DNA from 2 places in the Lactiplantibacillus sp. DA1 genome. Region 2 is predicted to be linked to the other one. Evidence: riboswitches for the same ligand, from Rfam matches in the RefSeq annotation. Region 2 holds a riboswitch; the other holds the start of a gene.

Region 1 (15,233 bases), on a different contig from region 2:
GGGGATTGGAAATTACTATTGAAGCCTAATGAAAAAATTGATATTAAAAACTATGAGTACTATTCCTTTATCACTGGGCTGCATACCTAAAATCAAGTCGTCGAAAAAATGCTAGATTTCGATCCAGAACTAAGACTAGCTCATGATGGCTTACACACTAAGGAGCGCCATTAAATAACGTGACGTACCCCGTTTAAGACAAATTCTGGATTTTAGTAATCAATTTTCAGAGGAGATTGAGAAGCATTTTGTCAGATTAAGCGATAACCAAGACTCAATTGAGAACGCACTTAAATCTCAATACTCAAATGGTCCTTTGGAAGGGACAAATAATAAAATCAAAGTCTTAAACACACCGCATATAGTTAGGAAAATTTCCATAACTTCATATTACGTATACATTTAATATTCAAATTAAAAAGGTGCTTAGCCGTGCAACGGCTAAGCACCTTTAACAAATTACTAACGACAATTGACAGAGAACCTTTTGTTGTATTGACTTATGTCACAGCCTCTTTTATTAACGCTTAATTTTTAACTGTCACCACTTGCCACGTCTTAGGAATTGTAAACAAATATTGGCGTTGAACAATTTTTGTCTTGGTATTTCCTAGGCTGAATAACACGTGTGTCAGGTGATTTTTGAACTGCCAAGTCGTGGTCTTTAGTTGAACCTGCGCGGGTGAACCGCCAGTCAGTTTAGTTGTTGTGGTGGTTGTGGTCACCGTGTGACTGACTTTAGTGGCGGCTGCAACCCGGTAACTGATGACGCGTTCAGACCCCGTTCCGAGTTGCTGGACCCGCAACGCCGCTTGTTTGGATTTTAGCGGGGCTAAATCTTGAATCTGCGTGCGGGTGACTTCGTGCATGCCCCAATGGTAATTGTCGTTTAGGACGAGGGCGATGAGGCTAGTGGCAATAATGAGGCCACTAATAATAATGGCAATGAGACGGTTGCGGCCTGCCGGTGAAAAAATCATCGTGCCAGCAAAGACAAAGGTTGCAAGAATTAGTAAGATAATGATCATGCGGCATCATCCTCCTGACTAATGGTTTTTGAATGATTGGCTTTTAAGAAGAAGGTAATCCCAAAACCAATCGCACAAAAAATGAGTGAGACAACGAACGCCATGTGATAACCAGTTAAGGTTGCCGTGATTCCGTCCTGACGGTATTTCAAAGGTGCCTGTGTCAGTAATTGGTGTCCTGGCATTTGCCACTTGGCGACGCTGGAGTAGACACTGATTAAAACGGCCGTCCCCATTGAAGCTGCGACTTGACGTAGGGTGTTGTTGGCGGCGGTCCCATGGGAAATTAACCGGAAAGGTAACGCATTGATCCCGGTCGTTGTGACGGGCATGGTAACCATGGTCAGGCCGAACATCCGAATAGCATAAACAACGATAATCCATAAGATCGGGGTCGTGGCACTGATTGATAGGAAGAAAGCAGTGCCTAGCGTTAGGAGTAACATGCCCGTCATTGCTAATCTGCGAGCACCGATATGGTCAAAGATGCGACCAGTAATGGGGCTCATAATCCCCATCATGATTGCGCCAGGTAATAAAATCAATCCAGAGTCCATTGCTGAACGACCGAGGACCGTTTGAATATACATTGGCAAAATCATTTCGACGCCCATCATAGCCATGTAAGCGAGGGCGGTCAGGATTGCGGATAGGGTGAAAGCCGGAATCTTAAAGACACGTAATTCCAATAATGGCTGATCCATGTGAAGTTGCCGCCAGACGAATAGACCAATGAAAATCAGACCAATGACTAAAGTTGTGAGGACGACTGGGTCGCCCCAACCAGCATTACCAACGGATGAAAAACCGTATAACATACTGCCAAAACCAATTGTTGAGATCAAGACTGACCACCAATCAATTGGTTGTTTGGAAGTTGGTAAGACTTTCCGTAAAGTGAAGAATGAAACGATGATGACTAGAATATTGATTGGCAGGATGAATAAGAAGAGTGCCCGCCAGGAATAGTTATCAATAATCCAGCCAGAGAGTGTCGGTCCGATGGCGGGTGCTAAGCCAATAACAATTCCGGCTGTCCCCATTGCGGAACCCCGTTTTTCGGGTGGATAAACTGAAGACATGATTGTTTGAAACACTGGGGCGGAAATTCCGACGCCCATTGCTTGAATCATTCGGGCAATCAGCAACATCTGAAAGTTGACGGCAAAGTACGCCAGCGTAGTTCCCAGACCAAAAATAAGCATGGCTGTTAAGTACAAATACTTGGAATTGATTCGGGTCAGCAACCAGGCACTGACGGGAATCATAATTCCCATGATTAACATGAAACCAGTAGTCAACCACTGAACGGCGGTTGCTGAAATATGAAAATCGGCCATTAACGTTGGAAAAGCTGTCGTTAATAGTGTTTGGGTAATGAAGGTGGTGAACGTCCCGACGAGCAAGGTCAATACGAGCCAAGTCCGGTGATAGGGCTGACCATTGGCATCAAGCGGTAACGTTGAATTTTGAGTTGGCATAATACCGTCCTTTCTTTTATGAATTCTGTAATAATGCACAATCAATAAGTATATCACGATGAAAGTCCTAGGCCTATTAATTGGTACCGGGGCGGTCTGCTGAGTGTTCGGTGTCGTGGTAAAATAAAATAGATAATATTAGTTAATTTGTGGTGAGTCGTGCTAATGATAGTCAGCACAATTCATCGACATTCAGTAAGGAAGCTAAAAAATATGACCAAAAAATATTTAACATTTGATTGTTACGGGACGTTAATTAATACTGAGCCGCTGTATCAATGGGTGGCTAATTTAGGATTGGCGGTTGGTTTAGACCCACTAACGGTTCGTAAAGCCTACGCGACTTATGAGGACGATCCTGCCAGTGTCAATCCTTATCTAGATTATTCAACATTAGTCCGGGCTGATCTTAAGCATTTAGATCGATTGTTTGAACAGAGACACTTCTTTGAAAGTCATTACGTTGAATGCTTGGAAGTGCAACGACACCTATTACCATACGCCGATGTTATACCGACCTTAACAGCGTGGCAGCAATTGGGCTATCAATTGATTATTATGTCGAATTCTTCCTGGGATATTATGCCGGCCAACATTGCTGCTTTAAAGGTGCCTTTCACAGCGGTTGTTACGGCTGAAGACGTTCAAGCTTACAAACCAGCGTCAGCTTTCTTTGAAACGGTTCAAGAGCGTTTTAAGTTAACGGCAGATAATCATTGGCATATTGCACGTGGCTATGAATCCGATGTTGTTCCAGCCAGTACTATGCAGTGGTCGATGATTTGGATTAATCGTGATCAGCGACAACCGACTAGTTCTGAACGGCCGACCCATATGGTTACCGATTTGGCCGCTGCTAAGCAGTGGGTTAACTAGGCGTGCGCGGTAGTGTCCCCGTTGATCAGCAGTTGAAACACTGGCTGATTATTAGGGTCGAACAAGCTTTCTAATTTTGACTAAGCTGTTAAATCTCAAAATTAGGAAGGAAATTAACGTGAATTCAAAATCTTTAAATAAAAGTACGGTCCTATTAATGGCGATTTCGGCAGCCATTGTAGTGGCTAATATTAATTATATTCAACCAATTGAAGCTGACATTGCGCAACAATTTAATCTTCCGAATGCCGTTATTGGGGCGGTGGCAATGCTGACGCAGTTAGGCTATGCCTTCGGGTTGCTCTTAATTGTACCCATGGGTGATATCATGAATCGCCGAATGTTGATTATGCGCTTACTGGTACTCGCAATTATTTCAGCGTTACTAGCCTTCGTGGCTCCCAATATTTGGGTGTACGCCTTGGCAAGCTTACTGATTGGGATAACCTCGGTGGCACCACAAGTTATTATTCCGTACGCTGGCTTTCTCGCACCTCGTAATCAGCGTGGTCAAGTCTTGGGCAACGTCCTGAGTGGCTTGCTCGTGGGGGTTCTCTTGTCACGAACTGTCAGTGGGGTACTTGCGAGCTATTTGCCTTGGCAGATGGTCTATCTGATTGCCGCTATCTTGATTGCAGGATTGTGGCTCGTCTTGTGGCGAAAATTACCGCATGATCCCGTGACGACACATACCACGAATTATAAAGCCATGATTCAGACAGTACCTCAGTTAGTAAAACGCTATCCGGTTTTGCGGGCGTCGGCTGTTAACGGATTTGTCTTGTTTGGTGTTTCTAATATTTTCTGGGCAACACTCGTCTTTTACTTGCAGCATCAATACGGGTGGGGAAGTCGTGAAGCTGGTCTGCTTGCGTTGCTAGGTGTTACCGGTGTGTTAGCAGCCCCTTTAATTGGCCGTCTAGCCGATCGTTTTCGGCCCCGAACGATTATCGGCTTGGGTCTAATGTTATCAACATTAGCCTACGTAGTGTTTTGGCTGAGTGGTACGCATTTGGTGGGGTTAATTATTGGTATCGTCATTCTTGATTTAGGTACTCAATTCGGGCAGGTCGCGAATCAGACACGGATTCAAAGTATCGATGTCCATGCCAGTAGCCGTTTCAATTCGGTATTCATGTTTGGCTACTTCATGGGTGGCGCCCTAGGTTCATTCTGTGGCAACGTCTTATGGGATTTAGCTGGTTGGAACGGCGTCTGCGGGTTAGCAGTCGTCGTGTTAATCATTGGCTTTTATGCCCACTTTGTTCATTATCCACGGGTGGTGACAAGACAAGCGCAACATTAGCAGTGTATTAGTCAATCGGTCATGAATCATGATTAAAACGTGCCAAGTTTAGATTGTTATTCGTCAGCCGGTGTGCGTCCTATTCCGACCTCCGGGGCTGGGTGCCAATTGCTGGAACGCAGCCGACGTCGATTTGAGCTAACGCCCAACCCGCGTCATCTCAAATACGAGTCTTATTCTAAGCCGGAAGCAGACCACTTCCGACTAAGAATAATTTGGCTACTGAGCATTGTCACCCAGCCCCTCTGGTCGGGAAGCCGCTCGAATTGCCGATGAACGACCACCTAATTTGGTCCAATTGGTCGCTGACCATTTTGATACTGGAACTTTAAACGAAACGTTAGGGTTGCATTAACCACTTTGTCGAGACGGGCAATTATTACTATGTTGATTGAGGAATAGTGAGACATCCTAATATCATTTTCACCCTGACAGTTGATTGATAAAATTATTGTTTATGAAAAACAATGATGAATTTACCAAAAGTTGGGTACGCACATGTCAGCCATTCGAATACTGTCCCGACTGGAAGGTGTTTCGGCCAATGCTCAGCGGTGAAATTCCACTTAGCAAGCGGCCTTTGCTTGGTTAGTGGAAGACCAGTATTTAAGACATGGGCTTTGGCTTAAATCTGTGTCCACCGCGTTCCAGCAATTGGCCGAAATGCCTGGAAGTCGGTGTAGGACGCACTACCTAAGCAAGTTTACGCCCACTCGCACCTGTTTCCAGCGGTTTTTAGCTGGCCGTTTTTGAGCTTAAAAAACGGCACGTTTTAATCATGATTAGTCCTAAAATGACTAGCACGATACCTGTTGCTAAGTAGGCTGTTGATGTTGGTGTAATAACTTAATAATTGGTATAGGCGCTGACAGTAGGAGACGATTAATTAATATGAAGTATGCTGATGATGAACTTAATGAATATTAACTATAATCGACGTTGAACTTAATATTAGTCGTAAATCAATTAAAAGGATTGTATTTCAGGGAAAATGGTCTAAACTCTAATTATTCATGTTAGAAGATATAACATGAAATCTAAATAAGAGGGTTTTGCTATGCGAATTGAAGCTGATTGTATTGGTGAGTTAGCTGTTCCGGATGAAGCTTTGTATGGAATTCATACGTTACGTGCCGTTCATAATTTTCCGGTTTCAACGGAATTGATGAATCCACTGATTATGCAAAGTCTCGTTCAAATCAAGAAAGCGGCGGCCAGTGTGAATGCGGCTGCCGGAACTTTGTCTAATGATAAGGCACACGCCATTATTGCGGCATGTAATCAGTTACTACTGGGGCGTTACGCGGATAACTTCATTGTGCCAGCGATTCAAGGGGGTGCTGGCACCTCGGCTAATATGAACGTCAATGAAGTGGTGGCTAATTTGGCTCACCGGTTGATGCCGGCAGTTGCCGTTCATCCCAATGATGATGTTAATCAATCACAATCAACCAATGATACTTTTCCAACGGCCGGTAAAATGGCGCTTTGCATGCAACTCCCAGGACTATTAACGGCACTCAGCCGGTTGGTACAAACGTTACTGGTTAAATCGCAGCGTTATCAGGATGCCATCAAAGTTGGCAGGACTCAGCTTGAAGATGCGGTACCGACGACGTACGGGCGGACCTTTCATGCTTATTACCAATTATTCAAGCGTGATTTGACCCGTGTACGGCAGGCGGGCGAACATCTCCGAATCGTAAATTTAGGTGGGACTGCAATCGGTACCGGCATCAACGCGACTCACACGTATCAACAGCAGATTTTAGTGAAATTAAATCAAAATACTGATTTAGATTTAGTAGCCGCACCAGACTTGATCGATGCAACGCAAAACTGTGATTTGTTCGTGGAATTCTCTGCGGCCATGAAGACGTTAGCCGTTGACCTTTCCAAGTTTAGCAATGACTTAAGATTGCTGGCGAGCGGCCCACAAGCTGGCTTTGGTGAATTGAATTTGCCCGCGCAGCAAGCAGGTTCTTCTATTATGCCAGGTAAAATCAATCCGGTTATTCCGGAGGTTGTTAACCAAGTTGCGTTTGAAGTGATTGGTCATGATACGACGGTAACAATGGCAGCAGAAGCAGGCCAATTAGAATTAAACGCTTTTGAGCCGATTATGTTACGGGCATTGCTAGCCAGTGAGCTGCATTTACAGCGGGCTTTAGAAACATTGGTCGATCACTGTGTGCGGCAATTGACGGTCAATCGTCAGCGCTGTGCGGATCAAGTGGCACATTCGGCCATCACGGCAACTGTTTTGGCGCCATACCTTGGTTACGAGACGACTACCGCGCTGATTAAAGAAGCGCTCACCACTAACCAAGCGATTCCTGAAGTATTGCATCGACGTCGCTTGCTTAGCGATGATTTGGTCGAGCAGCTGTTTTCACCGGCCGGACTCACCCAGCCACGCCCAGAGGTTATTGAACAACTACGAACGGTTGCAAAGTAGGCGTTATTTTGCAGTGCAATTCATGGCTGAGATATCTTAATTCTGAAGGTTGACATCAGCCAGTTTAAAGCCAATTGACGTCGCACGACTTAGCACAAACCCAAGTTAGCGTAATTACTAAAACACAGTGAATCCAAGCTTAAGCCGTATCTCAAATGTTAGTCATTAAAAATGAGCCACCAGAATGAAAAATTCTGATGGCTCATTTTTAGTTGTCGTTTATTTAGTCTCAACTAAAAGCAGTGAGGCACATTAGTGTAAGTTGACCAAAGCAAAGACGATTGGAATGGTAACGACACTTAAAATCGTTGAGATACTCATTAGGGCAACGGCTGGCCCAGGCTCACCATGGACTTTGAGCGAGAACAAGACGACGATTCCGGCGACTGGGCAAGCGGCCATTAAAACCGTGGTGAATAATGGGATGCCAGTGATCCCCATTAGCTGGAGAACAACAATCGCCAAGTATGGAAACAGTAAATTACGCAATAAGATGACTAACCAAAGACGTTTATCGAGTGTCGCACGGTTAAGCTTAACGTCTGCTAAACTGTTCCCAATAACGATCATGGATAATGGGGTATTGACCGAACTGACATACTTGACGGCACTGTTGGCGATAGTTGGCAATTTAAATGACGTGACAAAGATGAATAGGCCCACAATGATGGCGATAATATTGGGATTTAGAATGATCTGTTTAAGATTATCCCGGCGGTTTCCCTGACGGCCAGTAAATAGACTGATGCCGTGCGTCCAACTGAAAATATTAAAGGCTGCTAATGACGCCACTGCAAAGAAGACGCCGGTTGCGCCAAATAGGGCGCTTGTTAGTGGGATTCCCATAAAGCCAGCATTAGAGTAGACAGAACCATAGCGCATGATACGGCGTAAATTGGTATCAGCCACTTGTTTGAAGAGCAGTTGGGTCACGATGATCATGATAAGATAAATGATCACAATTCCAGCAATGACTCGGGCCAGCATTTGCAAGCGGTCGGCTGAAAACGTCTTTTCAAAGGCTTGAATAATCAAGCAGGGTGAGACGATGTATAGCAAAATATTCGTTAAGTCGGTGGAAGTTTGGGCGTGCATGAAGCCAAGCTTATTAATAAGCAAGCCGACTAGCATCAGTATAAACATTAAGATAATTTGACTCGTTAGTTGTGTTAGATTCATCTGCTTCAGTCCAATAAATTAGAATAGTCTCATTATTGGGGCTAAGCATGAGCTTTGTCAACACATCTTTAGGCCGGATGATGAGCCTGGGCGACATCGACGTGATGCTTGAGGTGTGGAAAGACATGGCGATCTGACCAACCCATGATGGCGCCTTGTGCAATTAGAGCAAAGGCCGTTCCAAAGCCAATGGCCTGCAAGTGTCCCGTTGCAAAGAATGATACTATGATGATTGTTAGTGGTGGCAAGTAACTTGTCCATTGGGCAATTATGGCAGAGCCATGTAGAAACCGAAATCGTAAAATATATGATAAATCATCGTTTGGATGTTGAATTAAATTACAACGTTGATAAATCGAAACGGCGGCCGCCATGCCTAATAAGCCGAGCACGTTTAGGATCAACCGTGGAATCAAGGGCAACGCTGGAATTTGTAACCAATCCCAGAAGTAACCGATAAATTGTACGAGATAACTAAATGGGACGATATAAAGTAAATTGGAGATGAAGCGTCGGCGATCGAAATGCCCGAGTAGCAACTGATTGAGAATCGTAACGACCACCCCATATAGTAATAGTGTCGTCCCCAATGAAATGTGCGTCCAATCAGCTAGGTTAACGCTAGAGCCCGTCCAGACGGCACTCCCCAGACTAGTTGCGATAGTGAGTGCATTGGCAGCGGAATTCAATAGGATGGAAAAAATTAAAAATATAAAACGTTGACGAAAATCAGGGATGTTCAACACGACTAAGCGACCTTTCCATTAACAGTATATGGCTTATTATAACCGCTTTCACGAGCGGATGTCACGGCCAGGTTCTGAAAAATATGCTATACTGATTGCACAATAGATTTTACGGTTGAAGGACACTTCAAGAATTCGGACTACTTTTGGGTTGGGTAGTCAGAGCTTGTAGTGCCCTTTTTTAGGAGGCTTTTAATGGATTATGTTGGTAGTTTAGCGTTGATTTTAATTGTTACGGCGGTTGCGGGTCACCTGAGTGTCCGAATGGGCTTACCCGCGGTGATTGGTCAATTGTTAAGTGGAATCGTACTTGGCCCAGCCGTATTAGGTTGGGTCTCGGCAACAAGTTTTATCAAAGACTTCGCGGAGCTTGGCGTGATTATTTTAATGTTCATGGCCGGATTAGAGAGCGATTGGAAATTGCTGAAGAAGTATTGGCGTCCTAGCTTGTTAGTTGCGGTTCTGGGGGTCATTCTACCCGTTGCGGCGATTGACTGGTGTAGCCAACTATTTCACCTTAACGCCACTGAAAGTTTGTTTTTAGGTGTCACGTTTGCGGCAACATCGGTCTCAATCTCCGTGGCAGTGCTCAAAGAGTTAGGCGCCCTCGATGGTAAAGAAGGGACGACGATTTTAGGCGCAGCGGTCGTTGATGACGTCCTGGCTGTTTTGATTCTGGGTTTGATGATCAGCTTATTTGGTAGTGAAGTCAGTGGTGGCGGTAGTCACACATCAACCAACTTGGGACTCTCGCTGGCGATTCAGTTAGCGTTCTTTGTGGCGCTGTACTTTGTGGTCAAGTGGGTGGTGCCACATTTAATGGCCGTGGGGAATGCGCTACTGGTTCCAACATCCATCACGCTGATGTCACTAGTGATTTGTTTTGGACTCTCATACTTAGCGGACACAATCGGTTTAAGTGCCGTGATTGGAGCGTTTTTTGCCGGCATCGCCGTTGGTCAGACGGACTATCATGAAGTTATCGATGAGCATATTCAACCCATTGGTAATGCCGTATTTATCCCAGTCTTTTTCGTTAGTATTGGGCTGAATATGTCATTCAATGGTTTCTTGAACGATTTTTGGTTCATCGTTGTGATTACCGTCGCGGCAATTGCCACTAAGCTCATTGGTGCCGGGGTCGGCGCACGGTTGGCGGGCTTTAATTGGTTAAGCGGCTATGAGATTGGCGCCGGCATGGTGTCACGTGGGGAGATGGCACTGATCATTGCACAGATTGGTTATCAAGGCAAATTACTATCAGCTGATCGTTATTCGGCAGTCATCACGGCAATCATTTTAACGACGCTGATTGCACCACTACTACTGCGTCAAGCAGTCAAAAAGCAAGCTGAAGGATAAAAATTTGGCGATTGAAAAGGACCGGCTTATTTGCAAAAATTGCAAATAAGCCGGTCCTTTTCTACTTGGTAATTAGTCGACAGTTAATCGCTGAAAATGAATTTCGGCAAGTTGACCATATTGATTGGTGGTCACCAATTCAAAGCGTTGTTGCTGGTCAATAGCGTTGAATAGTGGAATACCGTCACCCAGAATGATTGGTGCAATCTGGATGTATAGTTCGTCGATCAAGTTGGCAGCCAAAAGTGGCATCAAGACACCCGCACCACCAACAATCCAGATATTATGACCCGTGGCGCGCCGTAATTTTTTAACAATCTCGGTTACGGGTGTATTAGTGAATTGAGTACGTTCGTCACCAGTATGTGGTTGTGAAGTCATAACAATATTGTGGGTCGCCGGATTATATGGATTAATGAGTTGATCAGTGGTTTGTTCCATCGTATATTCGTAAGTATGGCGACCCATGATGGCGGTATCAACTTGCTGCATAAATGCTTCGGTGGGGGCATCATTAGCACCGGCTGTTTGGAACAACCAGTCTAAACGATTATCCTTTGTGGCTAGATAACCGTCAATTGAAATGGCCCCATAAAACTGAACTTTACGCATGTTTCGACACCTACTTTATCTTTAGTAGTCATATTGTACCATGTTTTTCAGTTGCACACTTGCTGAACTCTGGTAAAAGTTCAGTAACATAATTAAGCGACGCTGCTTGGCTATTATTGTGGGGGCAGCAGAACAATTGGTAATCTAATATACTGAATACGTATTATGCTAGTTATTAGTTGGTTTTAATCATGCTCCATAGCAGCTTAACCAGCACGATGTGTATTAAATGTGACAATTTACATTGTATCGTGCTAGCTACTGGCAGAGAGAAACTTATGGCTGGTCACGGGACTACTGATTAGGCAGTATGATACTGTTATGAGAAAGACCCAAAACATGACAATCTCGCAGTCGTTTTAACGCTGGACCTGGTTTAAAAGTTAAATATTAGTGGTGTTCAACTGTCAAATGGTCCGCTATAATTGAATTAGCATTTCATAAATTCGGTTACTCCTGAAGGTGATTCACAGGGGGGAGCTGGCCTGGTTCGTAAACTTCCCAGGATAAAAAACCAAGAACTTCAATTATCGGAGGTAAGAGAATGAATGCGACGCGTAACGTTATTATTGATTGTGATCCCGGTATCGATGACAGTTTAGCACTACTGTTGGCATTAAAATCACCGGCACTAAATGTGATTGGGATTACGATTGTTTGTGGAAATGTGCCGACCCACATTGGTGCGGAAAACGCACTGAAGATTCTAGATTTAGCTGATCGGTTAGATATTCCGGTCTACTTAGGGGCTAATCGCCCGCTGCAAGTCGCGTATACCAGTGCTCAAGATACACATGGTGACGACGGTTTAGGCAATAGCAAAATTCCAGCAGTAACAGCAGTGCGACCGATTCAAGATGCGGCTAGGTTCATCGAGACTACATTGACGGAGGCGCCCACCACCTCGATTTTGGCGTTGGGACCGTTGACGAACATTGCAACGGTACTACAGCGCGACCCGAACTTGTTTGAGCAAGTTGATCAATTTACATTAATGGGTGGCAGTTATCGTAGCCATGGCAATTGTTCACCAGTTGCGGAGTACAACTTTTGGTGTGATCCAGATGCGGCGAAAGTTGTGTTTGACTTGATGCCGGTTCCAATTCAGATGGTTGGCTTAGACGTTACTCGTAAGATTGTGTTGACGCCTAGTTTGTTGACTTATATTAAAGATATTAATCCCACAATGGGGATGTTTATTGAAAAAATTACCAAGTTTTACTTTGACTTCCACTGGCAGTATGAGCGGGTGATTGGCTGTGTGATCAATGACCCGTTGGCTGTGGCGGGCATGCTTGATTCGACGATTTTGCATGGCTTTGACAGTTACACGACGGTAGCCACGGCTGGTGTCGCCCGCGGTCAATCGATTGTTGATGATCATGATTTTTGGCATGCAACGGTGAATAGTCAAGTGATGACGGACGTTGATGTTGGGGCCTTCTGGCGATTGTTCTTAACGACTGTCATCGGTGCGACTGAGCCTGATTTGACACGTGTCTTGCATCAATTGGTAACGCTATGCGAAAAATAAAGACCCGTACGATTACGTTACTAGCGCTCTGTATCGCACTGAATATTATTGGCAGTAACATCGCGTTGATGCTGAAATTACCTATTTATTTGGACGCAATTGGGACCGTACTAGCCGCGGCTGTGTTCGGTCCACTTGGCGGAATGTTGGTGGGGGGTGCCACGGGGGTAATTGTTGGTGCCACGACTGACTTGTATTCACTATTTTTCATGCCGGTTCAGCTGTTAACGGGATTCATGGCAGGCTGGTTATATCAACGAGTTAAGCCGGGAACTTGGCGTTCAAGTTGGTGGTTGGCTGGGGCAATCGCGCTTCCCGGAACGCTACTATCCACGGCAATCACGGTTATCTTGTTCCATGGAATCACCTCATCAGGGTCTAGTATGCTAATTCAGTTATTATTAGGAACAGGAATGGGTAAGCCGGTGGCCGTTTTTTTGATTCAAGCGGGAACGGATTACTTGGATCGTTTTATTACTGTTTACGTGGTTGCTTTAGTGTACCGGGCCTTACGATATAAGTTACCGCAAGCAAATTAGTTTGGATCATTGTGATAATAGTTTGGCTGCCGGTACAATTACCTATCAATTAAATGATATTTTGTCAGGTCGACTTGAGGCGGTACGCTACGCATCAGTCGCCCTTTTTGAGTAAAATGATGATAACGACTTGACCCTCTCGTTACGTTAGCCCTTATAGTAAAGCTTGTTGAAAGGAGTGACCATGATGGCGTATCAGATTAAGCAGTTAGCAACGTTAGCTGGTGTTAGTGTGCGAACCTTGCGTTACTACGATGAAATCGGGTTATTGAAACCTGCTTTTATCGGTGACAACGGGTATCGTTATTACGAGACACCCCAGATTAATCGATTGCAACGGATTTGTTTATACCGACAGTTACAGATCCCATTGGTCACAATGGCGACATTGCTAGAGCAACCAGCAGCGGTCGTGGTGACACAACTTCAGCGACAATATCAGCAGCTGCAACAGGAACGGCGACATTTAGATCAATTGTTGACCTTGATGGAAACGACGATTACGGCTCAACGGGAGGGCAATCAAATGAATGATCAGGAGAAGTTTGCGGCGTTTAAGCAGACACAGCTAGATGAACATGAAGTTAAATACGGCGCAGAAGCTCGCCAACATTATGGTGAGCAGGCGGTCGAATCAGCAAATCAACGTTTTACTCAACTTAGCGCCACGGATTACGCAACTATGCAGGCGACGGAGCAACGATTATTATTGGCCTTAACGCAACAATTACAACAACCGACCGAAGAACGCGCTGCAATGATTTATCAACTTCATCGTGACTGGTTGGGTTATGCATGGGCGCAGTATCAGCCAGCGATGCATCGTGGATTAGCGCAGCTGTATTTAGCAGACCCGCGATTTCGTCAGTATTATGATGGCCGTGCGGGCAACGGGGCTACGGCCATCTTAGTCCAGTGTATTGAACAGTATACTGAGCCACAAAATTAATTAGTCAACGCCGTGTTATCCAGCCATGGCGTCAGGGCAAAGTGAGTGGTAGCACTATTGTTGGTTAGTGGATGCGCCGCTTGACTTAATCAGCGGTTATTAAGCGTCAATATTCGAAAAACGATGGCTGCTTAAAAGTTAGTTGTGATAACAATAATCTGTAAAATACGCGCCGTAATTGGCCGTGTAAGCTTAAAAGGTCTTCTCCAAGTATTGTTTTGGAGAAGACCTTTTAAGTATTAATGATTTATGGACGGTTTTGTGCTTATAGCTTACTAATCACGCCGGCTCATTTGACCATCTTCGATTTGATAAACTACGTCACAATCGTCGATCAGACGTTGATCATGTGTGACCATGACGATGGCTTTTTGATGGTGATGGGCTTCGTTAGCAAGGCGCTTGACCACGTCGATAGATCTTGGTGTGTCAAGACTTGCGGTGGGCTCGTCGGCTAAAATAACACTTGGATCGTTATAAAGTGCCCGAGCAATGGCAACGCGTTGGCGTTCACCACCTGAAAGGTCGCTAGGATAAGCGTCACGGACTTCAGTGAGTGCTAATTCCGAGAGCAGTTCATCAGTGCTAGCCTGGTTGAATTTGCGCCGGGCCATCTTATCGACGAGTTTGAATTGTTCACGGACGGTTAGAAATGGAATTAAATTAGAACTTTGCAAGATGAAACCAATTTCATTAAAACGGTAAGCTAACCGTTGTTTTTCCGTTTGATTTGATAAGGGTTGCCCATTGAGGATAACTTGCCCACTAGTGGGTGTTTGTAATCCGGCGGCAATCGTCAAAAAGGTTGATTTGCCAGAGCCCGATGGCCCAATAATTGCAACGAATTGCCCCGCACTGACTTCAAAGTTGGCATTGGTCAAAGCGTTAACGGCGGTGTGGCCGTGCCCAAATTGTTTGTTGATATTTTGTAAAGCTAAAACTGGTTGACTCATAATGAAATCCTCCTTATCCGATGGCAACAACGGGATCAATCTTGGCAACGGTACGCCATGAGAGCAAGGCACCGATGACTGCGGCTAGTAAGAGCGCCACACTATAAATTCCAAATTGGGGCCAGTTAATGGCAAACGGTAGTCCAGCAGGCATGATTTGAGCTAATCCCAGCGTAATTAAAAGGCCGATACCAATGCCGATGATGGCCA
Region 2 (15,233 bases):
TGAACAATTAAGTTATTGACTCACGTTTACTGGCATAGTGGCTAGTAAGGTCCGAAGCGTGTCTAGGGCCGTAATTAATGGCTGTCCATGGTTCAATGCAGCGGTGGCAACCGGATTATCAGGGTGGTCATTGAGTGTGAAGCCGAGTGCCTTGGTCGTGGCGGGCCAATCGGCAATGTGAGTGATTGTTGTTACCAGAAGATGATTGGTTTGGCACAGGGCCTGAACTTCGGGTTGGTCAAAGGTCGCAGCATCGGTGATGATACCATCTGTAACTTGCCAATTGTTAAGGTGATAACTGTCAGCCATTGCCGCGTGCCAAGCGGTTGCGAACGTTGGACCAACTCCTAGCGTTTCGCCGGTTGATTTCATCTCCGGGCTTAAGATCACTGGCGCTGCTGGCAGTTTGTTGAAGGAGAAGACCGGGGCTTTGACGGCGACTTGTTGCGGGGCGGGCGTCAAAAGTCCGGGGCGCAAGTTGAGCGATGCTAAACTTTGACCAAGAATCAACTGGGTTGCTAGTTGCGCTAGTGGCAAGTGGGTAACCTTGCTCATATATGGAACTGTTCGACTGGCCCGTGGATTGACGTCAATCACGTAGATATCGTCGGTGACGACAAATTGAATATTCATCATGCCAATGCATTGTAAGTGCTGTGCTAATTTAGTGGCAATCGTGACAATCTTGTGTTGGATCGCTGGACTGAGCTGTTGCGGTGGATAGACGGTAATTGAATCACCCGAATGAACGCCAGCGCCTTCAATGTGCTCCATGATTCCCGGAATGAAACAAGTGGTGCCATCGGATAGCACATCCACTTCGCATTCAATGCCAGCTAGATACTGATCCATTAAGATTGGCGCACCGTGTCCCGCAGCGACGGCTGATTTGATGACTGGTATCAATTCTTGATCATTATGCACGATGGCCATCGCACGACCACCCAAGACAAAGCTAGGACGAACGAGTAGGGGATAACCAATGGCATGAGCAGCAGGTAACGCTGCACTTAAATTAGTGATGGTCGTACCAGTGGCCTGGTTGATACTCAACTGATGAAGACAGTCAGCAAAGGCGTGTCGATCTTCAGTTAGATTAGTGGCCGCTACGCTTGTTCCAAGAACCCGGATACCTAATGCGGTCAGCTGTTGAGCCAAGTTGATGGCCGTTTGTCCCCCAAATTGTACAATCACGCCAACTGGTTGCTCAAGTTCAATAATTGGCAGCAGGCGTTCAATTGTCAGTGGTTCGAAATAGAGTTTATCCGAGGTTGAAAAGTCCGTTGAAACTGTTTCAGGATTGTTATTGACAACGATAGCGTGGTAGCCAGCTTGCTGAATTGCTTTGACACAGTGAACTGTCGTGTAGTCGAATTCAATGCCTTGGCCAATTCGGATGGGACCTGATCCGAGTACCAGAATGCTGTGTCCTAGTGGCTGACTCTCGTTAGTTTGGCCAAAGGCGGTACTGTAAAAATAAGGTGTAACACTAGTAAATTCACCAGCACACGTGTCGACCATTTTGTAAACGAATGGTAAATCAGCTGTCATAGTAGCGATACTTGTTACCGAATATTGCGCGTAGTGGGCCATCGTTGCTAAGCTCAAACCATATTTTTTAGCCGTTAAAAGGTGCTTAATCGTAGGGGCTTGCTTGATATTACGAATTAGTTGGGTAATATGTTGTAGTTTACTCAAGAAAAATGGCGTGATTTGAGTTAATGTGGCTAACTTTGCTAATGGCCAGCCCGCTTGAAGTGCTGCTAATAGATAGAAGAGACGTTGATCCGTCGGGTGGATTAATTGATCTTCATATTCAGCGGTCGTGATGGGGTGGTCAGGTACTAAAGTTGCTTGGATGCTAGGACTGATTTCAAGGGACGCAATCGCTTTGAGCGTGGCTTCTTCGATTGTCGAACCAATCGCCATCACTTCGCCGGTCGCCTTCATCTGTGTTCCTAAATGGGCATCAGCAGTTGGAAACTTATCAAAAGCAAACCTGGGAATTTTGGCGACGACATAGTCTAAGGCGGGTTCAAAAGCAGCGTAGGTCGTTTGTGTCACGGGATTTTTGATTTCCGCTAGATTTAGACCAATCGCGATGTCGGCGGCAATTTTGGCAATCGGATAGCCAGTCGCTTTGGAGGCCAGTGCGGATGAACGGCTGACCCGCGGGTTCACTTCGATGACATAGTATTGCTGACTTTGTGGATCTTGAGCGAGCTGAACGTTACAGCCGCCTTTGATATCGAGCGCCTCGACAATGGTTAACGCCGCCGTCCGTAACTGTTGATATTCGGTGTCGGTCAAAGTCTGAACTGGTGCGTAAACGATGGAGTCACCGGTATGAACGCCGACCGGATCAAAATTCTCCATTGAGCAGACAACAATCTTAGTGCCCTGATTATCGCGCATGACTTCGAATTCAATTTCTTTGAAGCCTGCAATACTTTGTTCAATCAGGCATTCGGTGACGGGTGACATGGTTAGTCCGCGTTGTAACGTTTGGGTTAATTCGGCGGCATTATTGGCGATGCCGCCGCCAGTTCCTCCGAGCGTAAAGGCTGGACGAACAATGACTGGATAGCCGATCTTTTCAGCAAATATCAATGCATTAGCAATATCGTGAACGGTAGTGCTTGCCGGGATTGGCTGCTGAAGTTGATTCATAAGCGCCTTGAAGGCTGCCCGATCCTCAGCTTGATTAATGGTGGCGAGTGACGTGCCTAATAATTGAATTTTTAAATCACTAAGGACTCCAGCTTGATCTAGGGCCATTGCTAAGTTCAAGCCTGTCTGACCGCCGAGGGTTGGTAGCAAGGCATCGGGACGGGTCGCTTGCAAGATTTTGGTGACACTATTTAAAGTTAAGGGTTCTAAGTAGACTTCATCGGCGGTAGTCGTATCAGTCATAATGGTCGCTGGGTTCGAGTTGATCAAAATAACGTGATAGCCGGCTGCTTTAAGACTCAGACAGGCTTGGGTACCAGCGTAGTCGAATTCAGCGGCTTGCCCAATCTTAATTGGGCCGGAGCCAATGACAGCAATCGTATGAATCGTTGTATTTTTAGGCATTAATGACCGCCTCCTTTTGAATGGTTAGTAAGAAATTATCGAAAAATTGACCGGCTTCTTTGGGCCCTGGATGTGCTTCAGGATGGAACTGTACTGACATGACCGCTTGATGAGGTAGCCGCAGTCCTTCAATACTACTATCATTTAGTTCAGTATGGGTGACAATTAGTGGTGTAGCTTTGATTGAGGCTGGATCGACCGCGTAATCGTGATTTTGCGAAGTCATCATAATGCTACCGTCGACACAAGCCTGAACGGGATGATTCAGTCCGTGGTGACCAAATGGAAGCTGGTAAGTCCGAGCACCATACGCAAGTGCAATCAGTTGATGACCTAAGCAAATACCGGCAAGCGGATAACGATGTGCCAACTGGCGGATGGTTGCTAAGCAGTCCCCATAATCAGTAGGGTCACCAGGACCATTGGATAGCAGGATACCGTCAGGATGGTAGGCAGCAATGGCCTTGATGCTAGTTGTTGGTGGTAGAACAATAACATCAGCCCCACGTGCCTGCAATTCAGCACTGATTGCTGCTTTTTCACCAAAGTTGAGGATGGCGATACGGGGCTGCTTGGTAGCTGTAATGGCGGGAAGTGGCGTGGTTACTAAGTCCTGTGAAGTTAAAGTAGCGAGCTTGGACTTAAAGTTAGTGACGGGATGATTAGTTAAAATTGCCATCTGGGAGCCTGTTTCGCGGATATGAATCGTTAAGTCACGAGTATCAATCCCTTCGATGCCGGCAACGTGGTGTGTCGTTAGAAAATTGGCAAGTGACTGGCGGCTGGTGTAGTGGTCAGTGAAGCTGGCCAGTTCGTGAACAATAATGGCTTGAGCGCCAACCGTTGGGGCCTGTGAAACGGTCGGATCGATCCCATAATTACCGATTAGTGGATAGGTAAAAGCAATCATTTGGTTTAAATATGACGGATCAGTCAGCGTTTCCTGATACCCGCTCATTCCTGTATTAAAGACGATGCGTCCCGCGGTCTCTAGTTGGCGCTCTCCGATTGCCGCTCCGATCCACTGTGTGCCATCTGCTAATGTTAAGTACTTGTTCATCCCAATCGCACCCTTTCTGATGATTTGATTAAAAAATCGTTTTGCTAATGGAACAAGTAAACAGCAATTTTTGATGGATGTCAATTAAAAATACACAGTTAGTGTATAAAACGCTGAATAAAGCTATTTTTATTCAAAAATAAGAATAAAAATGAATATTTTACCAATAAAGCTTGCATTTTTAAAACGATGAGAATATAGTGTGAAACATGTTCGTTGCATGAATATGCGGTTAAGACACTATTTTTGAATATTTGAGGTGATTATATGCAAGTCGCACTAGTTGGCGTTACGGGCTACAGTGGCATGGTACTATACCAGCTTTTAAAACAACATCCACAAGTTGATGGTATTCACTTGTACGGACATGCAGATGCCCCTGCCGTTCCATTAAAGACGGTGGCGACCATGTACCAGAAGGAAACGGCAGTCATTCAACCGTTCGATGCGGCTGCCATTATGCACGATAATGCGATGGTCTTTTTCGCGACATCAGCTGGAATTACGTGCCAACTGGCCTTACCATTCATTGCTGCCCATTTTCCAGTCATTGATTTATCTGGTGACTTTCGTTTACGTGATCCGCAGCAGTATCAGCACTGGTATCAGCGTGCTCCGGCACCAGTTACCGCCCTAGCGCAGGCTAGTTACGGCTTGGCTGATATACCATCACCGTTGACGACTTACATTGCTAATCCTGGGTGTTATGCGACTGCTACATTATTAGGACTAGCCCCACTTGTGCAACAACAATTGATTGAGCCGACTTCGATTGTGGTCGATGCCAAGTCCGGGTTATCTGGTGCTGGCAAGCGTGCAACGGCCGCTAGTCATTATGTCGCTGTCAATGACAATGTGAGCTTATATAAATTGAATCAGCATCAACATATCCCTGAAATGGTGCAACAGTTGCAACAATGGTGGCCAGCCATTTCTGCGATTGAATTTACAACAACGTTGATTCCGGTAACGCGGGGGATCATGGCAACGATTTACGCCAAAGCAAAGCAACCACTGACGACAGCACAGATCCGGGATGCATTTATGACAACCTATCACGAGCAACCGTTTGTGCAAGTGCTACCGACGGGAATGCCGACGATCAAAGATGTCATCGGGTCTAACAACTGTGCGCTCGGGGTAAATTACAATCCAGTCACGAATACCATTGTGGTTGTGAGCGTGATTGATAACTTAATGAAGGGGGCCGCGGGACAGGCAATTCAGAATTTCAATCGCTATTTTGATTTTGCTGTTACGACCGGATTGCCAACGTTACCTGTATTTCCATGAATCGTGAATATGGTGTGATAAGAGAGGAAGTTATGTAGATGCAAGTTTTAACGAATACGAAATTTGAAACGGTCGCCTTTCAGTGGCCAGCGGGATTTTATAGTGATGGTATTCATATTGGTCTGCGCCGTCACAAGAAAGACTTTGGCTGGTTGTTTTCAAAGGTGCCTGCCAGTGCAGCTGGAACTTATACGACGAATCAGTTTCAAGCAGCGCCGACCAAGCTGACTAAACAAATGATCGACCAGAATCATCAATTGCAAGGTCTGTTATTGAATAGTGCAATCGCTAATTCTTGTACTGGTGAACAAGGGTGGCAGAATGCCCTACAGGAGCAAGCTTGGCTGGCTAATAAGTTAAACGTTACTCCTGATTTGATTGGTCTGGCTTCAACGGGATTGATTGGTACCCAGTTGCCGATGGACAAGATTGAAAATGGCCTGCCACAATTGACGCCGACCAAGAGCGATGCCGTGACCTACGCGGTGTTGACTACGGACCAACATCCGAAAACCGTCTGTGTGCAGTGTGAACTTAGTGGCCATTTGGTTACTTTGACGGGTTTTGCCAAGGGTTCTGGTATGATTCATCCCAAGATGGCAACGATGCTCGGTTTTGTAACAACCGATGCGCAAGTTGATGGGGACGTCCTACAAGCGATGCTAAGCACCAATGTTGATCAGACGTTTAATCAGATTACGGTCGATGGGGACACGTCTACTAATGATATGGTAGTCACGTTAGCGAATGGTTTGGCGGATAATCCTAGCTTACAAGCCGGTACCGCAGACTACGATATTTTTAATCAAGCATTGCACTATGTCTTAGGCCAACTTGCCAAGCAAATTGCGGCTGACGGTGAAGGTGCGACTAAGTTAGTTGAGTGCAATGTGACCCACGCAGCTACGACGGTTGATGGTCAACAAATTGCTAAGGCGATCGTTGGCTCAAACCTTGTCAAGGCAGCTATTTTTGGAGAAGACCCGAACTGGGGCCGTATTATTAGTACGATTGGTGCTACTGATGCGGACATCGACGTAGCAATGGTCGATATTGAAATGAACGGCATCCTACTCGTGCAGCAGAGCTTGGCTGTCGACTTTGATTTGGCGGCGGTGCAAGCAACCTTGCATGATCAGCAGATTATTATCGATGTCGATTTGCACCATGGAACGGCGAGTGGTCAGGCGTGGGGCTGTGATCTAACTTACAACTATGTCAAGATTAACGCGAGCTATCATACTTAGGCGGAGGTAGTGAAAATGACAAAATTAATTGTGATTAAAATTGGGGGCCAAGCGATCAGCCAGTTGAGCGCTGCTTTCTTTGAGTAGATCGCACAGTGGTATCAACAGCACTACCAGATTCTGATCGTACACGGTGGTGGGCCAATGATCAATCGGTTGATGACGCAGTGTGCCGTCCCCGTCCACAAGGTTAATGGTTTGCGGGTGACGGATGCGGCGACTTTGTCGTTAACTAAATTAGCACTGCTGGGCGATGCGCAACCGGCGTTACTCGCACAATTGACACAGCATCAATTACCAGTGTTAGGGCTCAACGCGGCGGATAACCAGTTATTGACTGGCGAGCTGATCGATTATCAACAACTGGGATATGTTGGCCGCCTCACTAGTGTCAATCGAGTGCAACTAATACAATTATTGGCGCAACATATCGGTGTTTTAGCCCCCTTAGCGTTAACGGCCACGGGACAGTGGCTCAATGTCAACGCGGATATGGCAGCAACCGTCCTGGCACAGCGGCTACATGCTGAGAAGTTAGTGTTGCTGACCGATGTTCCAGGTATTATGCATCATGGCAATGTGATGACGTCACTATCGCCGCAACAGGCCCAGCAACTGATTAGGACGGCCGTGATTACTGCGGGCATGCAGCCTAAAGTACAAGCTGCCATTGCGGCTATTCAGACGGGGGTCAAGCAGGCTGTGATTACAAATGCAATCGATCAACCAGGAACTGCAATTATTCAGGAGGTGGCCGTATGACCATGCAACACGTCTTTCCAACCTATCAACGTTTTCCATTTGCCATCACGGATGGTCAAGGGGTTCATTTGACTGATAACCATGGTAAGACCTACTTAGACTTTACGGCGGGTATTGGGGTGTGCAACTTTGGGTATCAACAATTCCAAATTCAAACCGCTGCCACCCAACAATTGACACACATTTGGCACACGTCAAATTTGTACGAAAATGAGTTACAAGATACCGTTGCGGGCCTGTTAGTAAACGGTGAGGACCGCCTCGTATACTTTGCCAATTCGGGAACTGAAGCCAATGAAGCAGCGTTGAAGCTAGCACGTAAGTACACGGGTAAGACTGGAATTTTAGCGTTTCAGCATTCATTTCACGGTCGGACCTATGGCGCCATGTCGATGACGGGCAATTCCCATATTCAGGCCGGTTATGCGCCATTAGTACCAGGCATTACGTTTGCAACTTATAACGATGACGCGGCCTTGGACAAAATTACGCCGGATTTGGCGGCCGTGATTTTAGAAGTGGTCCAAGGTGAAGGCGGCGTTTTTGCTGGTAAGCGAGCATGGTTGCAAGCTGTGAATGCCAAGTGTCAGGCGATGGGCGTTTTATTAATCATCGATGAAGTACAGACGGGAATCGGTCGGACTGGCTACCGGATGGCCTATGAGGGTTATGGACTGGATCCTGATATTTATACGGTCGCTAAAGGTCTGGCAAATGGACTGCCAGTGGGCGCTATGGTCGGTCGACGGCAATTAGCAACGGCTTTTGGTCCGGGTAGCCATGGCTCGACGTTCGCCGGTAATGCCGTTGCCATGGCTGCAGCGAAGAGTGTGTTGGCACAATTAACACCAGCTTTGTTAACGACTGTTCGGGCCCATGCCGAGCTTGTTTGGCAAGCCCTAACGACCCAGGTTGAGCCGTTACCAGTAGTTAAACGCGTCACGGGTAAGGGGCTGATGATTGGGATCCACTTAGATGAACGAGTTCCAGTTAATCAGGTCATCACCCAGTTGCAAGCAGAGGGCTTATTGACATTATCGGCCGGCGATAATACGTTGCGCTTGTTACCCCCAATTGTGATGCAACCAGCCGATCTATTAGCGGGTATTGCCCAGATTGCACAAGTGCTGACAGCTTTGACGACGGAGGTTACGACGAATGAATAATCAATTTGAAGGTCGGTCATTTTTAAAGGAGATTGACTTCACACCAGCTGAATTAACGTATTTAATTGACTTTGCTAGTCATTTGAAGACCCTTAAAGCACACCATATTCCACACCCGTATTTACAAGGGAAAAATATTGCGTTGTTATTTGAAAAGACGTCAACGCGGACGCGCTCCGCATTTACTGTGGCGGCCAATGATCTGGGCGCAAATCCAGAGTTTCTAGGTAAGGACGACATTCAATTTGGAACGAAGGAATCAGTTGTTGACACCGCGAAAGTGCTAGGGTCAATGTATGATGGTATTGAGTTTCGGGGATTTAAGCAAAGCACGGTGGAGGACTTGGCGACCTATAGCGGTGTTCCAGTCTGGAACGGATTGACCGATGAGTGGCACCCCACACAGATTTTAGCGGATTTTTTAACGTTGAAGGAACACTTTGGTCATTTGAAAGGACTGACACTGGCGTACGTTGGTGATGGTCGCAATAATATGGCCAATAGTTTACTTGTAGCGGGGGCGATGCTCGGAATCAATATGGCTATCGGGGCCCCGGCAGGGTTACAACCAGCACCAGCAGTTGTCGCTTTGGCCCAACAGTATGCGCAGGCAGCCGGGAGTACGGTCGTGATTACAGCTGATCCGCAACAAGCCGTTGCTCAAGCTGATGCGCTCTATACGGATGTCTGGGTCTCGATGGGCGAGCAGGTCGACTATGGTGAGCGGATCAAACAATTATTGCCGTTTCAAATCAACGATGCGCTGCTTGAAGCCACTGGCAAGTCATCGACGATTGTCATGCACTGTTTGCCAGCACTACACGATCTCAAGACACAACTAGGGGCCACATTGGGCCAGCAATACGGAATGACAGCGTTTGAAATTACGGATGATGTCTTCCAGAGTAAGCAGGCAGTCGTCTTTGAAGAGGCCGGCAACCGGATGCCAGCAATTAAGGCGGTAATGGCGGCTACATTAGGTAACTTATTTATTCCTACCAGCATTTTCAATTAGCAAGCTTGCGGGAACTACTAGAGCGTGCTACGATTATATTCGCTTTGTTTCAATCAATACGTGGTTCGTAACCATCCCACGTTAAAAAACTAGGAGGAATTAAGCGAATGACACAATCAAAAATTCGACCATGGATTATCAACGCCCTGGTCGCTGCAATGTATGTTGTATTATGCCTAGGCCCCGCAGCTTTTAGCTTGGCATCGGGTGCAATTCAATTCCGCGTTTCTGAAGGATTGAATCACTTAGCTGTGTTCAATCGTAAGTATATTTGGGGGATTGTTGCCGGCGTTATTTTGTTTGACGCCTTTGGCCCGGGAGCAAGTCTCCTCAACGTTCTCTTTGGTGGTGGTCAATCATTGCTAGCACTACTAGTATTGACGTGGTTGGCCCCCAAGTTGAAGACGGTTTGGCAGCGGATGTTACTGAATATCGCGCTATTCACCGTTTCGATGTTTATGATCGCATTGATGATTACCATGATGAGTAGCGGCGTCGCTTTTTGGCCGACGTATCTAACAACCGCTTTATCAGAGTTGATTATCATGAGTATCACCGCGCCAATTATGTACAGCTTGGATCGGGTCTTGCACTTTAGTGACCGGATTCAGTAGGGTGTGACTGAATTTAATATTAAGAACGACCGGCGTAGTATGTGAAGATGATTTTTTCGCATACTGCGCCGGTCTCTTATTTGTTCATTTAATGAAATGAAAGGTGGCCGATTTGATTTTTGGTTGATTATTTTGAAATAGTCAACGTGTTTTGGATTGTTAGTTGTTCGGCAGCAATGATCGTCCTAATTCGACCTCCGGGGCTGGGTGCAATTGCTGGAACGCAGCTGACACGAGCACGTTTCGTCAATATGGCATTAGGGCGTGAACGGCCAGTATTTGAGACGCGATTTTTCGACTCAAATCTGCGCTCACCACATTCCGGCGATTGACAGAGATGTCTGGAGGTCGGCGGTAGGATGCTTCAGACAGACATGTTTACGCTAATTCGAACTGTTTCCAGCGGTCTTAAGTTGGCCGCTTTTGATCTGAAAATTCATTTCATTAAAAAAGCCCCAAGTTAACCTCGGGGCAACTGTTATTATTCAGCTTGTAGATCTTCCACTTCAATAACTTTGAATTGTTTACGGTTTAAGTTGTCAATAATCCGTTTGAGCTTTTCACTGTCGACATTTTCTGGTAGGGTGAAGAGCGTCCGGTAACCCAGAGTACCGTTTTGAACGTCTAAAGTCAGACAGCCAGCGATTGAAGTATACTTCGTAATAATCTTAGCCATGGCTGCCAAGTCGCCACGTTCACCAACAGAAACAACTGTTAAAACATAGCTACCAACGTTAACGTTCCAAGATTGTGAGAGCATGTCAAGCAGACGTGTATGGGTGAGAATGCCATAGAAATAGCCGTGTTCATCGAGCACTGCGATATATGGCAAATCTTTGATGGAGAAGAAGATATTGTAGAAAGCAGAGTCGACTTGAATCGTCTTCGTGGCGTTTTTAAGCAAGGTCGTCACGGGAAGCGACATGTCGCCGCCTCGTGATTTATGCCGATAGATGTGCATTTTATAGATATTACCGCGGAAGATATGACCGGTTTCATCTAAGATTGGAATACAGCGGAAGCCAGAATCTTCCAAGACTTTCAAGGCGTCCTCTAAGGTCGCGTCCGCCGTAATGGTGACGAGGCGTTCTTTAGGCTTAACGAGTGTTTTTAATAGCATAGCAGTTGGTCCCCCAGATTTATTAGTTTGTTTTAATAAATAATACCATAAAACGGCCGCTTACACGTATCATTATGATGTTAAACGACGGCCAAATTGGATTAAAAAGCCGGTCTGAATGGTATCAGACCGGCTCACTTAAATTAAATTTAAATTAGAAAACAATGACTGGTGTGCCGACTGGGACGGCAGCAAAAACTTTTTTCATCATGGAAGGTGGTGTATTTACACAACCATGCGAGCCATGCTTCTTGTACCAAGTGCCACCATACTGGGGCTGCCATGACGAATCGTGAATGCCTTCGCCAGTGTCATCGAACGGCATCCAGTAAGAAACTGGTTGGGAATAACTTGAGCCGTCGTCATTATCACCTTTAAGGGTCGCGTTCTTTTCCTTATTCCAGATGTACCATACACCAGTCGTTGTGGCGTGCTTACCGGGTTTTCCGGTAACGATGTCCGTTGAAACTTTGAGCTTTCCATCGACGTAGACGTACATGTGTTGATTTTCTTTGTCAACTTCGACATAGGTGTTGCCAATGTCGGTACCTTTGTTGTTATATCCAGAGCCACTGGTGATTGGTGAGCGGGTAAAGTCTTTACCTTTCAAAATCTCAGTAGCGAGGGCCTTTGCTTCCGCTTCGGTCTTAATGGTCCAGCCATAAAAGCCGCCACTGACGGATACGGTTCCACGCGCCGTACTCTTGAACTGACGCGTCGTATGATAGGTATGATACTTATCATTCAATTGTTTTACGTAAGTTAGAACAGCGCTTTGGTCTAAACTAACTTTGCCTTGCTGATCGACTTTGATCCAACTGAGGATTAAATCATGGGGAATCGTGAACTTGTGGCCGTTGATGTTATAAGTAGCCGTTTCAGCGGCGTACTTAGCTGATTTGGCCTTAGCCGTTTTTAAGCTGGTACTCGTGCTTGTGACGGTTGGCGCGACATAAGCCGCTTTAAGGGCGATGTGACTGTCACCATTACTGATGGCTTTAGTCACAACGCGCTTGAGTTTGGCTTGATCCAGCTCAGTTCCCTGAACTTCCTTCTTAATTTCAACTTGGTCATGTCGATAAACTAACTTGGCATTTTCAGTTTTAGTGCGGTTAGTTTGATTAGCGGTTGTAGTGATCTTTTGTAGTAAATTTTTCAGATCAGTGTGATTGATTGTTAGCTGTCCAACTGCTGCACTATCATCAGCCTGAGCGGATTGTAACAGTGCGAGGGGCCAACGCCAATAGTTTTGCTTGGCTGCTAGCTTAGTTAGGTCGTTTTTAGTGTTGATCGTAATTCCGGCTGATTTACTGGTGAATGAATATTTTGTCTGACCACTTTCAATAATCCGATAAGTGCGATGTTCTAAAGCCCGGTTAACTTTCGGTGCGGCTTGAGCTGCAGTTTTGCCGCTGACATCAACGCCGGCAATGGAAGTGTTAGTGAGGAACGTTTGTTGATGTTGCCAGATTAAACTGGTGGCAACGTACCCGATGACTAGGAGACCGAGGAGACTGCCCCCAATCATTAGTCCACGTTTATGTTTCATAATTAAGTTGGTCCTCCATATATTTGTAATATTCTCACCTTATAACAGAAGTTACATGAGTGCAAACTTCAGGGCCGGTAATCGTGATAAGAAAGTTTTAAAAATAGCATTTAGATTAGGAAAGTGTAAGCATAATGGGCTGCTAGTTTATCCGCAGTCAAACACAAAAAACGCCCGTCTATTATAGGCGAGCGCTCATCATATATTTAATTTAGATAAAAGTTTATTTATTTTCTAATTCAGCTAATCCGTCATTAAGCACTTTTTTCAAAGTTGCGGCGGAAGCTTGCATCTTCTTGAGTTCGTCAGCCGAAAGCGGTGATTCGATGATTTGCTTCAAACCAGTGCCACCGATCACAGCCGGTGTCCCGATGTAAATGTCATTTAAGCCGTATTGGCCGTCCATGTAGGCCCCTACTGGTAAAACAGCATTTTCATCACGTAAAATGGCTTTGGAAATCCGCATTAAAGCAGTCCCGATACCGTAGAATGTGGCACCCTTCAAGTTGATGATGTCGTAAGCTTTGTTACGAACGCCATCTTCTAGTTTGGCTAAATCTTCGTCAGAAACGCCTTGTTCCTTAGCAACATCGCGAACTGGGCGTGTGCCGATGGTTGCAGTTGAGTAAGCAGCAAATTCAGAATCACCGTGTTCACCCATGATGTAAGCATCAACGGAGCGCGGATCAACATTGAATTGTTTGCCTAACGCAACGCGTAAGCGTGAAGAGTCTAGGGAAGTCCCTGAACCAATGACGCGATCCTTTGGGAAACCAGAGAATTTCCAAGTAGCGTAAGTTAAGATGTCAACTGGGTTAGCGGCAACTAAGAAGATGCCGTCAAAGCCGGAGTCAACCACTGGCTTAACAATGGATGATAGGATATTTAAATTCTTGTTAACTAAGTCTAAACGTGATTCACCGGGCTTTTGAGGCGCACCAGCTGTAATAACAACTAAGTCAGCGTCCTTACAATCTGAATATTCGCCTGAGTAAATCTTCTTGGGAGCGGTGAATGCTTGGGCGTCTTCAAGATCAAGGGCGTCACCCTTTGTCCGATCTTTAACAACATCGACAATTACAAATTCTTCAGCAATTCCTTGTTGTGCCATGGCAAAAGCGTAGCTAGAACCAACGGCGCCGTCGCCGACTAACACAACTTTTTGATGATTTGGCATGCTTGACAAAATAAGTCATCCTCTCGTAGTGAAAATTTAGTTTTACAAATGAAGTATACCATGTTTGTGCAAAATAAGTGCTAAATTGAACATGCTTTTAATATAATTATTAACAATGCGCTTAAAACTCTTTGACGGGCGTCGATAAGCCCTTTGTGGTATACTTACTGCACTTAATATACGCTAACTTTTAAACACGTGACTGGCACAGCCGTTGATCACCTGTGAGTAGCTCGGCAAGTTAGTCCGTCGCGCTACGCAAAGTTGCCGAATCGGGTCGATACCGGTTCGGCCTGTTTTGGTATGCAAAGTAATAGGAGAAGATAAGTTTATGAAAATGATTGTTGGATTGGGAAACATTGGGCGACAATACGCACAGACGCGGCACAACGTTGGTTTTATGATTGTTGATGAATTAGCTAACAACCTTAATACTACGTTTCAAACGAGTAAGTTTGAAGCGCAGGTTGCAACGGCCTTTCAGGATGGTGAGAAGGTCTTACTTGTTAAACCTTCCACTTATATGAATGATTCTGGACGGGCAGTGGGACCGCTGATGAGTTATTACAATGTTGATCCCACGAATTTACTCGTCATCCATGATGACTTGGACTTACCATTAGGCAAAGTGCGATTAAAGCAAAAGGGTTCAGCGGGTGGCCATAATGGCATTAAGAGCATTATTAATCATGTTGGCGATCAGCACTTCAAGCGGGTCAAAGTTGGGATTGACCATCCCCAGAAGATGAGTGTCGTGGATTATGTATTGGGTAAATTTACGCCGGCCGAAGTAACTGAATTCAATAATGCGAAGATAACAGCGTTGGCAGCGATTGAGGCTTGGTTAGCAAATGATGATTTTGCGGCAGTTATGAATCAATATAACTAGCCCGGGAGGAAACAACAGAATGGATATTGAAACGATTGTTGAGCAAACGCCTGACTTTCAAACGATTTTGGCGGGAATTAGCCCGCATAGTCGGCAATTGATCACGGGATTAAACGGTTCGGCCCGAACAGTTTATTTAAGTGCGTTATTTCATCAATTAACGCATTCATTACTGATCGTAACTGATAATGGCTTTCACGCGAGCCAATTAGTTGATGATTTGACTAGTCTTTTAGACGAAGAACAAGTTTTTTTGTTTCCAGCTG

The links. Region 2 has a riboswitch for preQ1 ahead of RXV91_RS14340 (QueT transporter family protein). Riboswitches for the same ligand answer to the same signal wherever they lie in the genome.
Region 1: it holds a riboswitch for preQ1, as region 2 does, so the genes downstream of both, RXV91_RS05165 (nucleoside hydrolase) here and RXV91_RS14340 (QueT transporter family protein) in region 2, are expected to answer to the same signal.

The regions. Positions count from the first base shown of each region.
Region 1 is NZ_JAWHTQ010000003.1:12,727-27,959, reverse strand. It holds gene RXV91_RS15305 (transposase) at 203-406, shown strand; gene RXV91_RS05215 (DUF4811 domain-containing protein) at 528-1,028, opposite strand; gene RXV91_RS05210 (MDR family MFS transporter) at 1,025-2,509, opposite strand; gene RXV91_RS05205 (HAD family hydrolase) at 2,723-3,385, shown strand; gene RXV91_RS05200 (MFS transporter) at 3,504-4,691, shown strand; gene RXV91_RS05195 (hypothetical protein) at 4,921-5,046, shown strand; gene RXV91_RS05190 (aspartate ammonia-lyase) at 5,749-7,149, shown strand; gene RXV91_RS05185 (AEC family transporter) at 7,402-8,328, opposite strand; gene RXV91_RS05180 (hypothetical protein) at 8,397-9,074, opposite strand; gene RXV91_RS05175 (cation:proton antiporter) at 9,270-10,436, shown strand; gene RXV91_RS05170 (dihydrofolate reductase family protein) at 10,509-11,048, opposite strand; PreQ1 riboswitch class I at 11,528-11,572, shown strand; gene RXV91_RS05165 (nucleoside hydrolase) at 11,593-12,582, shown strand; gene RXV91_RS05160 (ECF transporter S component) at 12,570-13,121, shown strand; gene RXV91_RS05155 (MerR family transcriptional regulator) at 13,306-14,070, shown strand; gene RXV91_RS05150 (ABC transporter ATP-binding protein) at 14,346-15,023, opposite strand; gene RXV91_RS05145 (FtsX-like permease family protein) at 15,037-15,233, opposite strand, start outside.
Region 2 is NZ_JAWHTQ010000010.1:16,097-31,329, reverse strand. It holds gene carB (carbamoyl-phosphate synthase large subunit) at 13-3,075, opposite strand; gene RXV91_RS14370 (carbamoyl phosphate synthase small subunit) at 3,068-4,135, opposite strand; gene argC (N-acetyl-gamma-glutamyl-phosphate reductase) at 4,403-5,428, shown strand; gene argJ (bifunctional glutamate N-acetyltransferase/amino-acid acetyltransferase ArgJ) at 5,467-6,675, shown strand; partial or broken gene argB (acetylglutamate kinase) at 6,691-7,437, shown strand; gene RXV91_RS14350 (acetylornithine transaminase) at 7,434-8,603, shown strand; gene argF (ornithine carbamoyltransferase) at 8,596-9,618, shown strand; PreQ1 riboswitch class I at 9,673-9,717, shown strand; gene RXV91_RS14340 (QueT transporter family protein) at 9,726-10,232, shown strand; gene cbpA (cyclic di-AMP binding protein CbpA) at 10,714-11,352, opposite strand; gene RXV91_RS14330 (L,D-transpeptidase family protein) at 11,507-12,901, opposite strand; gene RXV91_RS14325 (L-lactate dehydrogenase) at 13,125-14,087, opposite strand; gene pth (aminoacyl-tRNA hydrolase) at 14,410-14,967, shown strand; gene mfd (transcription-repair coupling factor) at 14,987-15,233, shown strand, end outside.